3 regions of the Paenibacillus sp. GCM10023250 genome follow, and region 3 is predicted to be linked to each of the others. Evidence: predicted binding sites of a transcription regulator. Region 3 holds the regulator's gene; each other region holds the start of a gene.
The links. The regulator LexA, encoded in region 3, represses DNA repair genes until DNA is damaged. The targets are predictions, from matches to a motif close to CGAACATATGTTCG.
Positions count from the first base shown of each region.

Region 1: pcrA (DNA helicase PcrA) is a predicted target of LexA. The motif match lies at 3,975-3,988, and genes of this name have one in related genera.
Region 2: addB (helicase-exonuclease AddAB subunit AddB) is a predicted target of LexA. The motif match lies at 3,111-3,124, and genes of this name have one in related genera.

Region 1 covers NZ_JBHSHY010000070.1:2,305-8,995, reverse strand. The annotation lists gene ACFPB1_RS26755 (AfsR/SARP family transcriptional regulator) at 1-643, shown strand, start outside; gene ACFPB1_RS26750 (ATP-binding SpoIIE family protein phosphatase) at 634-2,799, shown strand; gene ACFPB1_RS26745 (STAS domain-containing protein) at 2,817-3,185, shown strand; gene ACFPB1_RS26740 (heptaprenylglyceryl phosphate synthase) at 3,227-3,940, shown strand; gene pcrA (DNA helicase PcrA) at 4,110-6,446, shown strand; gene ligA (NAD-dependent DNA ligase LigA) at 6,482-6,691, shown strand, end outside.
Region 2 covers NZ_JBHSHY010000025.1:71,993-78,683, reverse strand. The annotation lists gene addB (helicase-exonuclease AddAB subunit AddB) at 1-3,024, opposite strand, end outside; gene ACFPB1_RS18730 (class I SAM-dependent rRNA methyltransferase) at 3,280-4,698, opposite strand; gene ACFPB1_RS18725 (Na/Pi cotransporter family protein) at 4,876-5,862, shown strand; gene ACFPB1_RS18720 (NUDIX hydrolase) at 5,896-6,333, opposite strand; gene mtaB (tRNA (N(6)-L-threonylcarbamoyladenosine(37)-C(2))-methylthiotransferase MtaB) at 6,443-6,691, opposite strand, start outside.
Region 3 covers NZ_JBHSHY010000008.1:80,176-86,866, reverse strand. The annotation lists gene metH (methionine synthase) at 1-249, opposite strand, end outside; gene ACFPB1_RS09450 (1,2-dihydroxy-3-keto-5-methylthiopentene dioxygenase) at 482-1,018, shown strand; gene ACFPB1_RS09445 (HAD family hydrolase) at 1,225-2,010, opposite strand; gene ACFPB1_RS09440 (hypothetical protein) at 2,035-2,442, opposite strand; gene ACFPB1_RS09435 (aldo/keto reductase) at 2,629-3,615, opposite strand; gene ACFPB1_RS09430 (DUF896 domain-containing protein) at 3,642-3,836, opposite strand; gene ACFPB1_RS09425 (LysM peptidoglycan-binding domain-containing protein) at 4,004-4,387, opposite strand; gene lexA (transcriptional repressor LexA) at 4,578-5,198, shown strand; gene ACFPB1_RS09415 (hypothetical protein) at 5,292-5,873, opposite strand; gene glnA (type I glutamate--ammonia ligase) at 6,086-6,691, opposite strand, start outside.

The DNA.
Region 1 (6,691 bases), on a different contig from region 3:
GTTCGTTTATTTGCTGCTGCAATCGGGCTATAAGAGCAATCGCGAGCAGGTGGTCGAGCGGGTATTCGGCGAAGGCGACGCTGCGAAGCGCTCCAATCAGCTGTACGTCACGCTGCACGACCTGCGCTCCGCGCTGAAGGAGATCGGCATGCAGGACGATGTCGTCTACGCCAAGCGGGGCGTCGTCGGTATCGCCGAGAACGCGGTGGAAGCCGTAGACGTCGAGACGTTCGTGACGCTGTCGCGCGTCGGCGACCAGCTCTGGATGGACGACCGGGAAGCGGCCTCGCGCCTGTACGACAAGGCGCTTCCGCTCTACGGCATGCTGGCCACGGAGCTGCCGCACGCGGATTGGCTGGAGCGGACGAGAGCGCAGCTGCTCGACCGGCAGACGACGATGCTGAAGCGGCTCGCGGCGTATTACGGCGAGCAGGGCGACGAAGCACGCGAGGAGCAGCGGGTCTCGGATTGGATCGCGCTGCGGCCGAATCAGGAGGACGCGTACGAGGCGATGATCCGGCTTTGCCTGCGCGGCGGCCGGCGCGTCGAAGCGGTCGGCTGGTACCGGCGCCTCGAGCGCATTTGCCGGGAAGAGCTCGGCACCGAGCCGCTCATGGAAGTCAGGCGGCTGTTATGGAGCTGACGGCCAAGCGGCCCAAGCCGGCCGCTTACTACAACGGCATGCTGCTGAACCGCCTGTTCGCCGTTTATTTGGTCACCATGCTGGCCGGCATCATCATCTTGCAGGCGGAGTCGCTGCTGGCTTCCCATTTCGAGAACATGTTCCCGTTTCCCCTCGTCATCGTCAGCTTGGGCGCGCTCATTCTGGCCTTCGCCCTGCTCATCGCGTCCGCGATCCGGCTGAAGCCGGTGTTCGGCGTGCTGCAGATCGGCCTTGGCGGGGAGGACGAGCCGCGCAAGGAGAGCCAGACCAACACGGCGCTGTTTCGGCTGTACCGGCTGCCATACGAGCTGCTCGGCGGCGTCTTTCTGTTCGGCCTAGTGTTTTCGCTGACGTTCCAGGGCGTCGACATCGTGCGGAACCTGCTCGACGAGCGCGCGGACGGCCTGCGGCTGCTCGGCACGGTGGCGGGCGAGCAGAGCCTGTTTCTCTTTATCGCGATCGTGCTGTTCACCTCCGTGCGGCGGATTCTGCGCCCCGTACTGATGCGCCTGCAGCCGCTGCCGAGCGGGTTCGACGGGCGGGCGTCCGTCGCGCAGCCGCTGGTCATCACGTATACCTGCACGTTCATCGTCACGATTCTGAGCCTGCTGCAGCTGGCTATCGTCACCGCGCGGCCGCATCAGCCGATGGACCCGTACAAGTTTGGCATCATCGCGCTGTTTTACTTTATAATGGGGTTAAGCTTATTCAGCTACGTGACGATGCAGTTCCGGCAGGAGCTGCGGGGATTGGTGCGAGGCATCCGCGGCCTCGTCGGAGGCTACGGGCTCCCGCTGCACGAAGCGGCGCCGATTCTGCATGACGAAGCGGGGGAGCTCGCCATCGCGTACCGGGAGCTTCAGACCCGGATCAACCGCGAGTACGAATCGTTAGAGCGCGAGCTGAAGCTGGCCTATAACGTGCAGCAGAAGCTGCTGCCGCCCGGCGACTTGACCATCGGCGCCTACCGGATCACGGCGCGCTGCCAGTCTTACCGGGTGGTCGGCGGCGATTTCTTCGACGTCGTCTCGCTCGGGCCGAGCCGCTTCGCGGTCATGATCGGCGATGTGTCCGGCAAAGGTTTGCCCGCGGCGCTGCTCATGTCCGCCCAGCTGCTCGTCTTCCGCTCGGAGATTCGCCGCAACGGCAGCCCTTCCGAGGTGCTCGCGCGCATGAACCGGCAGCTGTGCGAGGCGATGGGCGAAGAAGGCTCCGTGACGATCGGTGTCGGCGTAATCGATCTGACGAACAACCACGTGCAATACGCGAGCGCGGGACATCTGTCCCCGTACGTCGTCGCCAAGGACGGCAGCTTCAAGGCGGTGGACTGCAGTTCGCTGCCGATCGGCATCGACCCCGAAGCGTCGTACGAGGAGATCAGCCTGCGGCTCGAGGACGGCGACCGCTTCCTGCTGTATACGGACGGCTTGATCGAAGCCGTGAACCGGCAAGGGGACATGTACAGCTTCGACGGCCTGGAGGCCGAGATCGCGACCTGGAAGCCCGCCGCGGACCTCGCCGCCGTCGTCGACGATTGGCTGGCCCGCATGGACAAGGAAAGCGGCCCCGGCCAGGACGACCGGACGGTCGTCGTGCTGGAGCTGGCCGGCGAATACCGGAGCGCGCTCGCGAAGCTGAATTTGGCTTCGGGCGAGCAGGGGGCTGCGGCCAGCGCGTTCGACAACCCGTTCATGTCGCGGGAGTGGTCGCTGCGCGGCAAGCTCGGCGACGAACGCCTCATCGCGCTCAAACTCGGCGATTGGATCGCGGAGCGCTGGCCGGAGTGCGAGATTCGCGAAGACGTGCAAACCGCGGTCTGCGAAGCGATGATTAACGCCATTGAACACGGCAACAAGCTGCAGCCGAACAAATACGTAACGCTCATTGCCCAGATCGGCGGGATGCTGGCGGTCTGCCGCGTGTACGACGAAGGCGGGGGCTACTTTCCCCGTCTCTCCCGGGACGAGGACGAGATGCGCAAGAAGCTGGAATCCGAGGACCCGCGCGGCTGGGGGCTGGTCATGATCGACACGCTTGCCGATTATTGGACGACGGGCCGCGACGAGCGCGGGTTTTACACCGAGCTTTACTTCATGCGCAAATCCACGGATACGCCGGACGGGCAGCCGATATAGAAAGGGAGTGGAACCGAATGGCGGAACAACCGTTCATGATGCATACGCGCAAGTTTCCGAACGGCATGGTGCTCGAATTGAGCGGCGATCTGACCAAGTCGGCGGAAGCCAAGCTCATCGCGGGCTTGGAGCAGGAAACGGAGTTGGGACGCGGCATTCGCTTTCTGGCGCTGGATTTATCGAAGGTGGTCTATATCAACAGCGGCGGCATGGCCGTGCTGATCCGGCTGGCCCGCATGGGAAGCAAGGCGGGCGTTCACGCGTTCTCCTGGGGCGTCACGCCCCATTACGAGAAGCTGTTCCGCATGGTCGGCTTGACGGAATACATGATGATTTACCCGAACGAGTTCGCGGTGATGCAACGCATTGAGGCGCTTAATCTTTAACGCCGCGAACGAACGGACGCGACACGACGATGGAGGCTGACATGGACCGGCAAACGGCGATTTACAAAAAATGGCGGCACGCGTTCAAGCTCGACCCCGACCGGGAGATCGACGATGACCGGCTGGACGCGATCTGCATGTCCGGCACGGACGCCGTCATCGTGGGCGGCTCGACGGGCGTGACTTTCGACAACACGGTGGACCTCATGTCGCGCATCCGGCGCTACGAGGTGCCCTGCGCGCTGGAGGTGTCCAGCGAGGAAGCGGCGGTGCCCGGCTTCGACCACTATTTCGTGCCGCTCGTGCTGAACACGGACCGCTCGGAATGGACGACGGGCCGCCAGATCGGCGCGCTTCGCAAGTTCGGCGCGTTCATCCCGTGGGAGGAGACGTCGGCGGAGGGGTACCTGATCTTGAACGGGGACGCCGAGGCCGCCAAGCTGACGGGCGCGCGTTCGTCCCTCGACGCAGAAACCGTGACGGCGCATCTCTATATGGCGGACAGGCTCATGCGGCTCCCGATCATCTATTTGGAGTACAGCGGCGTATTCGGCGACATGGCGCTCGTCAAGCGCGCGGCGAAGATGACGACGGGCGCGCGGATCTTTTACGGCGGGGGCATCGATGGTCCCGAGAAAGCGCGGCTGGCCGCGGAGGCAGCCCATACCGTCATCGTCGGCAACGTGATCTACGACGACTTGGAAGCGGCGCTCTCGACGGTCGCGGCGGTGGCGGACGTGCCGCCCTTCGGCTAACGCAAGCGGACGCACACATTTATGGCTGTGAAAACGAACGGATTTTCGTTTTTCACGGCCGTTTTGTCGTTCGATCGCCCATCCGATTCTAATTGACACGGCCCGAGCGGTTGTCTAGACTGGAAATAGGCGAACAAAGGCGAACAAAGCAAAGGAGTTTTCATTCATTATGACCAATGATTTCAGCATCGATCAGGCTGTCGGCAGGCTGAATCCGCCGCAGCGCGCGGCCGTTCAGGCGACGGAAGGACCGCTGCTTATCATGGCGGGGGCGGGAAGCGGCAAGACGCGCGTGCTGACGCACCGCATCGCCTATTTGCTCGAGAAGAGACGCGTAGCGCCGTGGAGCATCCTGGCGATTACCTTTACGAATAAAGCGGCACGGGAAATGCAGCAGCGGGTCGGCGTGCTTGTCGGGCCGGTCGCGCAAGATATTTGGGTGTCTACGTTCCACTCCATGTGCGTGCGGATTTTGCGCCGCGACATCGGCCGGATCGGGTTCACGAGCAGCTTCTCCATCCTGGATTCCGCCGATCAGCTGTCGGTTATCCGGACGTGCATGAAGGAGCTCAACATCGACACGAAGAAGTTCGAGCCGAAGAGCGTGCAGGCGGCGCTCGGCGGAGCCAAGAACGAATTGGTCTCGCCGGAGCAGTTCGAGCGCAAGATCGGCGACTATTTCGACGGCATCGTCTCCAAGGTGTACACCCTCTACCAGAAGAAGCTGAAGAGCAACAACTCCCTCGACTTCGACGACCTGATCATGAAGACGATCCAGCTGTTCAAGGACGAGCCGGACGTGCTGACGTTCTATCAGAACAAATTCCGCTACATCCACGTCGACGAGTATCAGGACACGAACCGTGCGCAGTACATGCTGTGCAAAATGCTCGCCGACAAGCATCACAACATCTGCGTCGTCGGCGACAGCGACCAGTCGATCTACCGCTGGCGCGGCGCGGACATCACGAATATTTTGAATTTCGAGGAAGACTACCCGGAAGCGAAGACGATTCTGCTCGAGCAGAATTATCGCTCCACGTCGAATATCTTGAACGCGGCGAACGCCGTCATCAAGCTGAACACCGGCCGCAAGGACAAGAAGCTGTGGACGGATCAGGGCGAGGGCGAGTCGATCACGGTGTATCAGGCGGACACGGAGCACGACGAAGGCTATTTCGTCACGGGCCAGATCCGGCAGCAAGTGAACAAAGGGAAGAAATTCGCCGATCACGCCATCTTGTACCGGACGAACGCCCAGTCGCGGGTCATCGAGGAAACGCTGATCAAATCCGACATTCCGTACCAGATCGTCGGCGGCGTGAAGTTCTATGACCGCAAAGAGATCAAGGACCTGCTCGCGTACCTGCGGCTGATCTCCAATCCGGACGACGACATCAGCTTCCAGCGGATCGTCAACGTGCCCAAGCGGGGCATCGGCGATACGACGGTGGGCAAGCTGCTCGACGAGGCGGGGCTTCGCGGCGTATCCGTCTTCAATCTGCTGGAGCAGCTGGACTGGCTCGACGTGACGGCGCGCGCGCGCGCGGCGCTCGCGGAGTTCCGGGAGATCATCCTCAACCTGACGCGGATGGTGGAATACTTGTCCGTGACGGAGCTGACCGAGAAAATCCTCGAGCTCAGTGGCTACCGCGAGGAGCTGGAGCGCGAGAACACGCTGGAATCGAAAGCGCGCCTCGAGAACATCGACGAGTTCCTGTCCGTGACGCAGGACTTCGAGAAGCGCAACGAAGACAAGTCGCTCGTCTCGTTCCTGACGGACCTCGCGCTTATCGCCGACATCGACACGATGGACGCGGAGGAGCCGGAGGGCGGCGTGAAGGACGCCGTCGTTCTGATGACGATGCACAGCGCCAAAGGCCTGGAATTCCCGATCGTGTTCATCATCGGGATGGAGGAGGGCGTCTTCCCGCACAGCCGCGCGCTGAACGACAACGATGAGCTCGAAGAGGAGCGCCGCCTCGCGTACGTCGGCATTACCCGCGCGGAGAAGCAGCTGTTCCTGACCTGCGCGCGGACGCGCACGCTGTTTGGCCGGACGAACGCCAATATGGCGTCGCGCTTCCTGAAGGAAGTGCCGGACGAGCTCAAGAACGACGCTTCGGCGGTTGGCCGCGGCAGACCGGCAGGCGGCGGGTTCGGCTACGGCGGCAGCCGCGGGAGCGCTCCGGGGGCGGCAGGCGGCGGGTTCGGCTACGGCGGCGGAGCCGCGCCGTCCGGGCCGCGCCCCGGCGCGCCCGCGGGCGGCGGCGTGCGCGTGACCACGCCGGCTGATGCTGCGCGCGGTGCTGCTGGCGGCGGCGCGGGCGGCGCGGCCGCCGGCGATTTTGCCGCGGGCGACAAAGTATCCCACGGCAAGTGGGGCATTGGCACGGTCGTATCCGTCCGCGGTACGGGCAGCGATAAGGAGCTGCAAATCGCGTTCCCGGCGCCGGTGGGGCTGAAGAAGCTGCTGGCAAGCTTCGCGCCGATTACGAAAGCATAACGAACGCAGTAACGAGGATGAGAGGGAGGACGTCAATGACGATCGCGATGGAACCGGGGAATAACGCCGATCCGGCCCAGCTGGCGCGCATGCGCGAGCTGGTCGATCAGCTCGCGCTCCATAACCATAACTATTATACGCTCGATCGGCCGACGATCAGCGACAAGGAGTACGACGCGCTTTACGACGAGCTCGTCCGTCTGGAGCAGCTGACCGGCATGGTGGACCCGGAGTCGCCGACGCAG
Region 2 (6,691 bases), on a different contig from region 3:
CTTCGCCGGCTGGCCGAGCCACTCCGGCGCGTGCGTCAGCAGCACGTCCAGGTACGTCAGCATCTGCAGTGCCATGCCGTACGCCACCTCTTCTAGCCGGAGCTGCTTCGCGCTCGACTTGTAGTCGATGACGCGCAGCAGCAGGCCGTCGGCCGTCTGCGCGGCGTCCACGCGGTCGATCCGGCCGGCCATTTCCAGCGTCCGCCCGTCCGACAGCGGAATCGTGACCGGCGGCAGCGGCCCGTCCGGCCCGAAGCCGATTTCGAGCCCGACCGGGCGGAACTGCGCCCGGCGCGCATGTTCGCCGAGAATGACCGCGGCCTGACCGATAATATCGCGCAGCTTGCGCGCCACGTACTGGTGGCGGCTGCTGCTGAGCAGAATTTGCGACTGCAGCCTCGCCGCCAGCTCGCCGACGATCGCCGCGCAATGCTCGCGCAGCTCCTCCGGCGTCAAGGAGCCCCAGCGGTCGCCGAGCGTCTCCGTGAGCCGGCTGAGCGCGGCATGGAACAGCTGCCCGATGTCCGGCGCGGCCAGCTTGTACTGCGCCCGCTCGCGCAGCCGCAGCCCGTGGATGGCGAAATGCTGGAATGGGCAGGAGACGAAGCGCTCCATCCGGGAGACGCTGCCTCGCAGCAGCTTGCCATACAGCCGGTCCGCCGTCTCGCGGGACAGCGCGGGCTCTTCGTTTGTGTAGTGCAGCGAGCCGGCGAGACGGCGCAGCTTGTCCTGCCATGCCGGCCGCGCGGCGAACCAATTGTACGTCTCCCACCACAGCGGGGCGATCGCCGTCCCGTGCCGCCATGCCCGCAGCTGCGTCACGAGGTACGAGAGCGTCCGTTCCGGATGCGCCACGAACGAGCGCTGCTCGTCCGCGGACATACCCGATACGGGTTCCATGGCGGCGCCCGTTTCCGCCAGCCCTGGAAACAGCCCTTTCACATGCCGGATGACCTCGGACGGCAGCAGGCTCTTGCCCTCTTCGTCAGCCAGCGGCCAGCTGATCCACAGATGCCGGCTCGCGGTGGTCAGCGCGTTATAGATCATGAACCGCTCGTCCAGCAGCTTCCGGCGAACGCCCGGCGCCATGACGAGGCCGCCGCTCTCCATCGTTTCCCGCTCCTGCTCCGTCAGCACGCCGTCCTCCTGCATCCGCTGGGGCATGACGCCGTCGCTCGCGCCGAGCAGGTAGCAGACGAGAATGTTGCCGGAACGCGTCCGGTCGATGCTGCCGATCAGCACCTGGTCGAGCGATGGGGGCACCGCAGCCAGCTTCAGACTCTCGAGCCCGGTCTCGACCATGCCGGCGAACAGCTCGAGGGGCAGCGCCTCCGCGCCTGTCATCTCCGTCAGCTGGTCGAGCAGGTCCATCACGCCGTCCCACAGCTGCCGGTGCTCCCGCGCGCGCAGCGGATTGCCCGCGGCGGACTCCCTGCGGCTCCAGCGCTCCAGCCGGTCAGGCGCGTCGACGGCCATCAGCAGCCGGTACAGCGCCTCGCACATGCCCCGGACGTCCTGCGCCTTCTTCAGCTCGCGGACGAACTTGCGCAGGACGGGCACGACGGCTTCGCGCGCGGCCATGACCGCTTCGAATTCGCGGCGCTCGCGTTCGCCCGCCTCGGCGGGTTCGCCTTCCAGCGTGTCCCGCGCGAGCGGCTTCCACTGGCTGGCCGTCAGCCATTTGTTGCCGTTCATGCCCGTCGCGAGGGCGTAATTCTCCAGGAGGTCGAACGTTTCCCGCGTGACGCTGCCGTCTTCCGGCAGCAGCAGCTCCGTCTTGACGCAGCGGAACACCGCCTCGAACCGCCAGCCGTACGTCGCGATTTCGAGCGCGGACCGGACGAATTCGACGAGCGGGTGATGCAGCGCGGCGTTCTTCTGATCGAGGAAGAACGGGATGCCGTAATCGGCGAAGACCGCCTTGATGTAGTCGTTGTAATCCGGAGCGTTGCGCACCATTACCGCGAGGTCGCGGTAGCGCAGCCCTTCGTCGCGCACCCGGCGGACGATGTCCCGGGCGGCGGCCTCCACCTCGGCGCGCCGGCCGGAAGCGGCGTGGAGGGAGATCTCCCCGTCCGCCAGCTGCTCCTCCGGCAGCCGCAGCGGCGTCCGGCCGCCGCGGCCGTAATGCCGCTCGACGTGGGCGAGCATCGGAACGTCCTTGAACCGCCACGGCGTGTCCGTCAGCAGCAGCGGCTCTTCGACGTCGACGCCGTTGTTCGCCGCCAGCTCGCGAAGCTTCAGGAACGTCTCTGCCGTCGGGCGGAACAGATCCAGCTCGTGCGGCAAGTCCCCGATGCCGTAATGCTTGTCCAGGCACAGCGTGACCGTCATGTGCTTCGCGTGCTTCATGAGCGCTTCCAGTGCCTCGAGCTCCTTCGGCGTGAAGCCGTGGAAGCCATCGACCCAAATCTCGCAATCCCGCATCGACGGCGCTTCGCGCAGCCCTCTCGCCAGCCAGCTCAAATAATCCTCCGCATCTATGTACAAGCCCGCAAGCTCCCGCTCCAGCCGGTCTGCGATAAGCTGCAGGTCGCCAAGCTTCCGCCCGAGCAGCGAATGGCGGCTCCCCGCGAGCCCTTGCTCCCCGAACGCCCGCAGCGCCTCGGCGTCGATGCCGTACCTCTTCCATTCCGTCATCAGCTCGCCCAGCCGTTCGATGAACCCGTGCTGGCTCTCGCTGCCCTGGAACAGCTGCAGCTCGCCCTTCAGCCGGGAGACGATTTTGTAGAGCAGCATGTTTTTGCCGTCTTCGCCGATCGGCGTCAGCGCCGTTCCCCCGGTCTCCTGCATGACCCGGAACGACAGCCGCCGGAAGCTGAGGGCCTGCGCCCGGATCGTCCCCTTCAAGGGCGAATCCGGCCTGCCGAGCAGCGCGTACTCCGTTTGGAAGGTCGCCTGCTCCGGCACGAGCATGACGAGCGGCGGGCCGTCGGGCAGCTCCCGGATCCGGCTCGTAATGGCCGAGAGGCAATGATGGGTCTTCCCCGCGCCCGAACGGCCGAGGACAAAACGAAGCGCCATGCGCCCACCTCTTCTTTCTCGCAATCGATTCTACTATCGGTTGTTCTATTCTAGCATACCGGATGCGGTCCTTTCACCCCGAAAAGCGAATATTTGTTCGATTCCGCCGCAGGTAAATCCTGCTCGGCGCCGGTTGGCCCGAATATCGCGGCGAGCGCAAAAAAAAGAGCGGCCCTCGGGGGAAGCCCCGGGGGTCCGCTCTTGCTCGGTCGGTTATCGATTGTCTGGTTCATGCCGCTCCTCGCCGCCGGCCTCTTACTTGCTCCGCACTTCGAAGATGGCGAACTTCAAATAGTGGCCTTCGTTCACGCCGAGAATTTGCGGATGATCCTTGCCCGCCGCGCGCCATTCGATGAGCCGCAGCGTTTTGCCGGCATCTGCCGCCGCCGCCTGGATCGTCTCCAGGAACAGCTCGGGCCGCATGTGGTACGAGCAGCTGGCCGTCACGAGGTAGCCGCCTTCGTTCACCAGCTTCATGCCCTGCAGGTTGATGTCCTTGTAGCCTCTCACCGCGCCTTCGACCGCGTGCTTCGTCTTCGCGAACGCCGGCGGGTCGAGAATGACGACGTCCCACTTGCGGCCGGACTCCCCGCTCAGCGGCTTCGACGTGTCGACCTTCGCGCCGCTGCCGGCCCTGCCCCGCTCCAACCGCTCCTCGATGCCCTTCGCCTGCTCGCGCAAATACGCGAATGCGTCCGCGACCACGAACTCGACGCGGTCCGAGAATCCGTTGCGCGCGACGTTGCGCTTCGCCGTCTCCACGGCGTGGGCGGAGACGTCGAGGCACGTCACCTTCTTCGCCCCGTATTTGCACGCGTGCAGCGTGAAGCTGCCCGTGTGGGCGAAGCATTCCAGCACCGTCGCGCCGTCCCAGTACGGGAACGTGACGACTTTGCCGTTTGCGTTGACCGGCACGAGCCGGCGCTCCTCCAGCTCGGCGATCGTGCCGGTATCGTCGGCCTCCGCGGCTTGCTCCTCCGCGGGCTGCTCGACGAGCCGGATGCCGCTGCGCGCGCCCCAGCCCGTCATGAGCGGCGCGATCGACGCGCGGTTCTCGCGCTGGTCGAAGAAGTAGCCCGTTTTCTGCCCTTCGACGATGTCGACCTCCAGCTTGAGGCCGTTTTCCGTAATCTCCACGATGCGCGGACATTCTCCGTAGAGCACGCCGGTCCGCTCCTCGAGCCCTTCGAGGGCGCGCACGGAGACGTCGCTCCGTTCGTAGATGCCGTCCGGCTCGAATACGGCGACGAGCGCCGCCACGAGCGCGTCCCGGGCAGCCTCCATCCCCAGCGTCAGCAGCTGGACGACGAGCACGCCGCCGAACCGGTCGACGATGAGCCCCGGGAGAAAATCCGCTTCGCCGTATACGAGCCGGCAATCACGGCCGTTCACGAAGCGCCGCCGGTGCTGCTCGCATTGCCGGAACCGTTCCGCGAAAAAGGCTTCGTCCATCGCTTCGACCGGCCTGTAGGCGACGATGCGCACCGCGATCTGCGAGGCAGGGTTCCAATAGCCCGTCGCCAAATACCGTCCCTGGTGATTGACGACGTCCACCAGGCCGCCGGGCGCGCCTTCGCCTTCGATCCGCTCGATCTCGCTCGCGAAAATCCACGGATGGCCGCCTTCCGTTCTTTTTTTCCGTTCTTTCTTCAATACCGCTCTTGCGCGTTCCATCTCTGCCTCCGCCTCTTTCGCCCCTGAAATGCTTGTCATGCTTGTCTCGCCGTTCGCATATGTATCGTTACCTGATAAACCGCCGGATTGTATCGCGTCGTCGAATCGTATAGTCGAATCAGCCAGACGCCGTCCTTCCTTCGTTTGCCGCATATCCACCGTAAAGGAGCTTGCCCGATGATGCTGTTTACCATCGCGCTGCCGATGCTCGGCGGCTTCGCCTTATTCCTGTCCGGCATGCGGACGATGGAGCTCGCCCTGCATCGTAGCGTCGGCCGCAACCTTCACCGCCTCCTGGAACGTTTCACCTCCACGCCGCTGCACGGACTGTTGGTCGGAACCGCGACGACGGCCGTCCTGCAGAGCAGCACGGCCGTTACGGTGATGGCGATCGGCATGGTCAACGCCGGCCTGCTGACGTTCCCGCGCACGCTCGGCATCGTGCTCGGCACGAATATCGGCACCTGCCTGACCACGGAGCTGATCGGCTTGAACCTGGGCCGCTTCGGCCTGCCGCTGCTCGGCTGCTCGTTCGCACTCTGGCTGCTGACCGCGCTCTTCGGCGAAATGGAATTCGGCCGAAGCAGCGCCGCGATGCGGCGGATCGGGCGCGCGATCGTTCCGCTGCGCACCGGCGCCGTCGTCACGGGCGGCTTCGCCCTGCTGCTCGTCGGCATCGCGCTGATGCAGTCGATCGCGCCGGCCGTCCAATCGACGCCGTTCTTCGAAGCCTTCCTGCGCCATGCGGAATCGAGCGTCCTCTGGGGACTCGCGGCCGGCGTGGTGCTGACGGCCATTATCCACAGCGGCGCGGCCGTCATCGGCATCGCGATGGGTCTCGCCGAATCCGGCGTCATGCCGGTCGAAGTCGGCATTGCCATCGTGCTCGGCGCCAACGTCGGCACCTGCGTCACCGCGGTCATCGCCGCGATCGGGGGCACGCCGTCCGGCCGGTTCGTGGCCTGGTCGCACGTGCTGCTGAACGTCGGCGGCGCCGCCATGTTCGCCCCGTTCACGGCGCAGCTCGGGCAAGCCGCGGCCTGGTTGACCGCGTCCCCCGCCAGTCAGATCGCGCACGCGCAGACGATGTTCAATATCGCCTGCTCGCTGCTCGCGCTGCCGATTTGCTACCACCCGCGGCTCCGCCGGTTCCGGGCCGGTTGACGCGGCGCAGCCCGGGCGCGCTCCGGTGCCGTATTAATGGCCGTCCATGAACGTGAACCCCAGCAGCCGCAGCGCGCCGCCCAGAATCCGGTCATTATTATTGTAGCCGGACTGCTTCTGCCTGCGCCACGCTTCCGCCGGCTCGAACCATTCCACGCCGCGGATCTCCTCCACCTGCGCCTGCAGCTTGCCGCCGACGGCCTCGACGAGGTAATAATGGACCTCTTTGTCGACAAGACCTTTGGCCTCATGGCTGTACCGATACTTGATCTGATCGATCGGGGACACGATCTTGCCTAGAATTCCGGTTTCTTCCGAAATTTCGCGCAGGGCCGTTTGTTCCACGGTTTCGCCCGGTTCCATCTTGCCCTTGGGCAGCGAGATTTTGCCGTAGCGGTCTTGTATCAGCTGAATTTGAAGCTCGCCGTTCACCCGGCGAAATACGACGCCCCCGGCTGAAATTTCTTTCATATGTGTCTCCCCTCCGCCATCTCTGAATCGGCTCGGTATGTAGAGCAAGGATTCCTGCCTGCCTCGCGGGCGGGAACAAGAATCCTTGCGGGTAAACATGTTCGGTTCGTCAGGCTTGCAGCGCCTGCGGCAGCGGCTTGCGCTTGGCTTCCTCCGCCCGCACCGCGGTCGCGGCGCGTTCAGCCGCCGGCGTATGCTCCTCCAGCACGCGGACGAGCACGCCTTGGCATTCGTTGACGCCGGCTTCCGCGATCTTCACCCGGCACAGCTGGCCGATAAGCGATTCGGCCCCGTCGAACGCGATCTGAATGTAGTTGTCGGAGTAGCCCATGACGCGGCTCTCGCCGTCCGGCCCCTT
Region 3 (6,691 bases):
CGCCAGCACGACGCTCGTCGCGCCGAACGTATTCGTTTCGAGAATATCCGCGCCCGCGGCCAAATATTCCTCATGTATGTCGCGGATGACGTCCGGACGGGTCAGCACGAGCATCTCGTTGCAGCCCTCCAGCTCGTCGCCGCCAAAGTCATCCGGACCGAGGTCGCGCTGCTGAATCATCGTTCCCATGGCACCGTCCAAGATGAGAATGCGCTTCCCTAGCTCTTCTTTGATTGTCGGTTTCGTCATTGATGCACTTCCCTTCCGAAGCTGCCGCTCGCCGCCGAACCTTCGTTCAAGGGCTGGTCAAGGTTCAGCTCAAAAAATCATTTCCCTATACTCTACCAGAATTCGTCCCCGGTGAAAAGGCATGTTCATCCGTATCGAAAAGCCTCCGCAGCGCCGGTCGACAGGTCCCGGAATATGTTCTATACTTATTCATATCGGAATTACGATCTTATTGAAGGAAGCAGGGATTCGCATGGCAGAAATCCGTATTCGCAACACGAACGAACGCATTACCGGCGAAGCGAACGTCCGGGCGTTTTTGGACAAACAGGAAGTGCTGTACGAGCACTGGGACGCTTCCAAGCTCCCGGCCGAACTGCAGGACAAATTCGTCCTGAGCGACGAAGAGAAGGCGACGATTCTGACGACGTTCGACGCCGAGATCCGCGACCTCGCCGCCCGCCGCGGGTATCAGATTTGGGACGTGATCTCCCTCTCCGACGCCACCCCGAACATCGAAGAGCTGCTGAAGAAATTCGAGCAGATCCATACGCATACCGAAGACGAAATTCGGGGCATCGTATCCGGCCGCGGCATCTTCATCATTAAAGGCGACGAGGAGACGGGCTACTTCGACGTCGAGCTCGAAGCCGGCGATGTCATTTCCGTGCCGGAGAACAAGAACCACTTCTTCACGCTGATGGACAGCCGCCAGATCATCGCCGTCCGCCTGTTCATTGAGAAAGACGGCTGGATTGCGCACAACGTCGAAGACCCGGCGTTCGCGTAAGCGCACCGCTCCTTATGAGCCCTAGGCTCGAGCCACCGCAACCATGCAAAAAAAGAGACCCGTCCATCGCCATCGACGCGTCTCTTTTTTTACTGGCCGCATACTTTTGAATGCATGTTGTTCAATGCATTCTGTTGGTTGCTTGCCGCAGGTCTCGCTATCGGCTCCGGCATCCCTGCCGAAGTCCGGCCGATGGCCGCGAACGGCTACGCCAGCAGGGGCAGCAGTTCCGACAAATGCTTGATTTCATGCGTAGGGATGATGTCGTCCGTGCGCGTCGCGCCGTGGCGATTGACCCACACCGAGGTCATGCCGATCGTGTTCGCGCCGAGAATGTCGGTCGTCAGCTTGTCGCCGACCATGATGCCGTGCTCTGGCTCGATGCCGAGCCGCTCCAGCGCATGACGGAAAATGTCCGCAGACGGCTTGCCCTTGCCGAACTCGCCCGAAATCACGATATGGTCGAAGTACGGGACGATGTCGGGCACGCCGGCGAGCTTCTCGCGCTGCAGGTCCGGCGAACCGTTCGTCAGCAGCAGCAGCTTGTACTTCCCTTTCAACTCGTTAAGCACCTCGAACGTCTCTTCGTACACGTACGGCCGTTTGCGCCGCTCCGCCGGGAACTGCTCCGCCAGCTCGGCGCCTAGCGCTTCGTCATTCACGCCGAGCGCCTGCAGGCCGCGGGTCCATGCGTCCTTGCGGTAACCGGGCGCGAGCGCTCCAAGCTTGCGGAACTCCTCCTGCTCACCTTCCAGGAAGTTCGCCCACAACCCTTCGAAAGGGTTAATGCCGATCATTTTCGTAAACGGAAACGTCTCGTACGATTCATAGAGCGCACGCGCTTCGCGGCGGACGGCTTCCTCCAGTGCTCTGGCGTCGACGCCGGTAAGGGCCGCCGCCGCCGCGCAGGTCGCGTCGAACGCTTCCTGCACGCTGCGGTCGTCCCATAGGAGCGTATCGTCCAGATCGAACAAAACTGCTTGTTTGGCCATGGTTCCTGTTGCACTCCACTCTGGTTATTTTTCGGTAAACGGAATTGCGTTCTGTTCCGCGAAGACTTTCAAGCGCGAAGCCATTTGCTCCGTCGGATAGCGGTTCATGACGCGGGAGAACACCCAGTTGCCGCCCTTGTGCTGCTCGATGACGATGTAGCCCTTCTGCGCGTTGATACCCTTGATGTTGCTGACGTAGATGTTGCGATCCCCCGTGAACCGGCGGGAACGGACGAAATCGCGGCCGACCGCCAGATACGGGCGGCGCAGGACGAACAAACCCGCGAGCAGCACGTAGCACCCGATCGTCACCCAGAACATCGTATCGCCCTGCTTGAACGCGTCGGACGTGACCGTCACGATCACGTAGAACAGAATGAAGAGCAGCAGGAACGCCGGCATTAAAAAACTGCGTCCCTTAAAGGTGTCCACCCCAGCCGCGCCTCCGGACTTGGCGGCGGCCATTAACGGGGCTTCTCCGCGCTTCTTTCGCTGTTTGTTGATTAATTCCTGGTTTTTTTGCACTTTACGCTGCCACGATCTGGACACGAATGAACCCCCTCAACATGATGCAAACCCATCTCTCGTTCACTTGCTTCTTCCTATGTAAACGCACGGTCAGAACGGACGGGCGAATTTGGCGATGAACCGGTTCGGATATTCGCTCGGAAGCGCACTCGCTTCGTCGAGGGCGTTCCATATCTCGTCCGGCATCGTCCAGCCGGCCGCGCCCATGTTCTCTTCGTATTGCGCAAGCGTGCTCGCCCCGAAGATCGGCGATGTGATGCCTTCGCGCCGCAGCAGCCAGGCCAGTGCGACCTGCGCCGGCGTCTTGCCCAATTCCTTTGCCGCGGACTGCACCGCCTCGAGTACGGCGAAGTTTTTGTCGGACGCGCGCAGCGCCCACGAGCTCTCGCCCTGCTTGGCGGTCAAGCGTCCGCTGGACGGTTCCTCGCGGGTGTAGCGGCCCGTCAGGAACCCACCGCCGAGCGGCGCCCACGGAATGACGCCGACGTTCTCCTCCAGGCATAAGGACATCATCTCGCGGTCCATCTCGCGGCTTACGAGACTGTACTGCGGCTGAATCGACACGAACCGGGCGTAACGCTCGCGGTCGCTGACGGCCAGCGACTTCATCAGCTGCCACGCGAAGAAATTCGAGCAGCCGATGTAGCGAACTTTCCCCGCCGTGATCAAGTCGTCCAGCGCGCGGAGCGTCTCTTCGATCGGCGTCGCGTGGTCCCAGACATGCACCTGATAGAGGTCGATGTAGTCGGTGTCCAGCCGCTTCAGGCTTGCTTCCGCCGCGTCCATGATATGCTTGCGCGAGACGCCGCCGCTGTTCGGGTGCGCGCCTGTCATGAACCGGACCTTCGTCGCCAGCACCGTTTCCGCGCGCCGGCCCTTGATCGCTTTGCCGACGATCTCCTCCGACTTGCCCTGCACGTATACGTTCGCGGTATCCAGGAAATTGCCGCCCCGGTCCAGGAAATCATGGACCATCGCGATGGAATCCGCTTCGCTCGTCGTGTTGCCGAACGTCATCGTGCCCAGGCAGAGTTCCGACACCGCAAGACCGCTGCGGCCCAATAGCCGATATCGCATTCGGTTACCCCTCCTCGAATATTCGCTTAATGCTTGATGGAATCGTCGTTTTCTTCGTCTTCCGCCCACTTGATCGTATCCAGCTGGTTGCGGAAGTTGCGTTTGAAATTGTCCAGGTAGATGCGGCGCAGCTCGTCGCGTTCCGCAAGCTCCTCCGCCGTCAGCCCGACCGATTTATTCTTTCGGGAAAGCTCGTTGATGCGAGCGATGATTTTCTCCATGCAGGTCTTCTCCTCTCGTCCTTCGGGCAATATCCCATCCTTTACTTTGACATTTTATAACGGTCATTGTCAAGGCAAGGCAGCCTCCTCGCAGAGCTGGACATCACCGAACGGAAGAAAAGACCGAACGAATGCGTTCGGTCTTCGTCGTCTGCTTATGCCCGGCGCTACTCCCGGTCTTCCGCAGGTATAATGAGCGTCTGGCCAGCCCGTAAGGAAGAGGAGCTTAAATTGTTCCGCTTCTGCAAATCGTAGACCGTTCGGCGAATATCTTCGCCTTCCTTGCGCACGCTGCTGGCGATGTCCCACAGCGTATCGCCGGCTCCGACAACGATGGTCTGCTCGCCTTCCGCCGGCACGGCGGGAAGGTCGCTGTCCGCGTGTCCCTTCATTAAAGTGAGCCCAACGAACAGCAGGACGAAAAACAGCGAGGCGGCGGCGAGACGGAGCAACAGCCGTTCAATGGCGCGCTCCTTGCGCGATACGTTCGCTTTGCGAACGGCGGGTTTCTTATTGGTATAAGCAGTCGAGTATGTCGAGATTGTTTGCATGATCATCAGCACCCCAAACATTTGTTCTGTTTATGCACTCAGCTTAACACGAACATCCGTTTGGCGTCAATCACTTTTTAGAACATTTGTTCGCCATTCGATGCGAACCTGTGTTTCTCGAACTTATGTTTGTACGAACTCCGGTTCTGTGCTATAATTTTACACAAATGAACCTTATGGAGTGATTCCGGTGTCGAAACTTTCAACCCGCCAGCAGGCGATCCTAGAATTCATCAAGACGGAAGTCCGGGATAAAGGTTACCCCCCTTCCGTGCGCGAGATCGGCGAAGCGGTCGGACTTGCTTCCAGCTCGACCGTTCATGGCCACTTGGACCGGCTGGAGAAGAAAGGCCTGATCCGGCGCGACCCGACCAAACCGCGCGCGATCGAAATTCTGGACGGCGAGGGCAACGAGATTCCGTTCCCGCTCGCGATCGCCAAAGTGCCGGTCGTCGGTAAGGTTACCGCCGGCGTGCCGATCACCGCGACGGAGAACATCGAGGATTACTTCCCGCTGCCGGCAGACAAAGTCGGCGACGATACGGTCTTCATTCTGAATGTCATCGGCGAGAGCATGATCGAGGCGGGCATTCACGACGGCGACTACGTCATCGTCCGCCAGCAGCAGAACGCGAACAACGGCGATATCGTCGTCGCCATGACGGAAGAAGACGAAGCCACGGTCAAAACCTTCTACAAAGAAAAGGATCATATCCGCCTGCAGCCAGAGAACGCCACGATGGAACCGATTCGGCTCCGCAATGTCAGCATTCTTGGCAAGGTCATCGGACTCTTCCGCGACATCCATTAATGGGTTAACAAGCAAGGGGCAGCCTCCCGCTTTCACGAGCGCGGCGGCTGCCCCTTTTTTGTGCTTGGTGCCCGCATGAATCGCAGATGTCACCTAACCTCCTAATTCCCGGAACAATAGGTTACGGTAAGTGAACGGGCTGCTGCGGTATTTAAAGTTCAATTCGACGCCGGAGAATCGGATCCGCACCGACTTGAGCGCCGCGGTCTTCACTTTTCGTCGAACGAGGCAGCGAACCGTCGCCAGCCGATTGCCGTTAATCGCCGCCGCTACCGCGGCCGCGTAAGCTGTCGATCGGGCGAGCGCCCGGTAGAATGGCAGCACGGCTCGCGCGATCGCTTGATGGATCGGCGTCGAGAACGTGAACTGCGTCGAACCAGGCGGAATCGTCGTGCCGTTGGTATACGTGCTGATCGGATCCGGGAATCCGATATCGACGAAATACCCGATCGCGTTCGTCGAGAACCCGTCCCGTTTCGTAAACGTCGTCACCGACTTGAACAACCGAAGCAGCGTGTTGAGATCGCCCCGCCTTACCGCCTTCGACCATCGCAGTGCGAAGCAGCGGTTCGTCGCGATTTTCGTATAGAAGGGAACCATGACGGCAGCCACGCGTGACAGCGTCGAGCCGCTCACCTTGAACGCCCCGCCGTTCGCCTTCGTTTTCCCGGCCATCGGTGCCACACCCTTTCGTCGTACTCGGATAGGGCATACTATGCGGCCGCGAACGTCCCAGTGCGGAGGATCGATCGGGAGCGGTTCTCCCGTTCGAAGAGCTTTGTCCTGTATAAGCGCTAAGCTTCATCCCGGTCCCAACGTGCCTTCGACGACAAAAAAACCTTCGGCGCCAATGGCGCCAAAGGGTTCGGTTCTGCTTCGCGTGAAACTTAGTACAACGACAGGTACTGGTCTCTTTCCCACTCGTGGACTTGCGTGCGGTACATGTCCCACTCGATTTCCTTCAGCTCGTAGAAGTGCGCCAGCGCGTGGTCGCCCAGCGCGTCGACCATGACTTCGCTGCGCAGCAGCTCCGTCAGCGCTTCCTTCAGGTCGTCCGGCAAGCTCGGAATGCCTTCGTCGATCCGCTCTTCGTCGGTCATCACGTAGATGTTGCGATCCGTTGGCGCAGGCAGCGGCAGCTTATTGCGAATGCCGTCGAGGCCGGCCTTCAGCATGACAGCAAGCGCGAGATACGGGTTCGCCGCCGGATCCGGGTTGCGCACCTCGATGCGCGTGCTGACGCCGCGGGAAGCCGGAATACGGATCATCGGGCTGCGGTTGCTCGCCGACCATGCCACGTAGCATGGCGCTTCGTAGCCAGGCACCAGACGCTTGTACGAGTTGACAGTCGGGTTCGTGATCGCTGCGAACGCGCGGGCGTGCCGCAGGACGCCGGCCATATAATAACGCGCCGTCTGGCTGAGCCCCAGCTTGTCGCTTTCATCGTAGAACGCGTTCTCGCTGCCGCGGAACAGCGACTGGTGGCAGTGCAT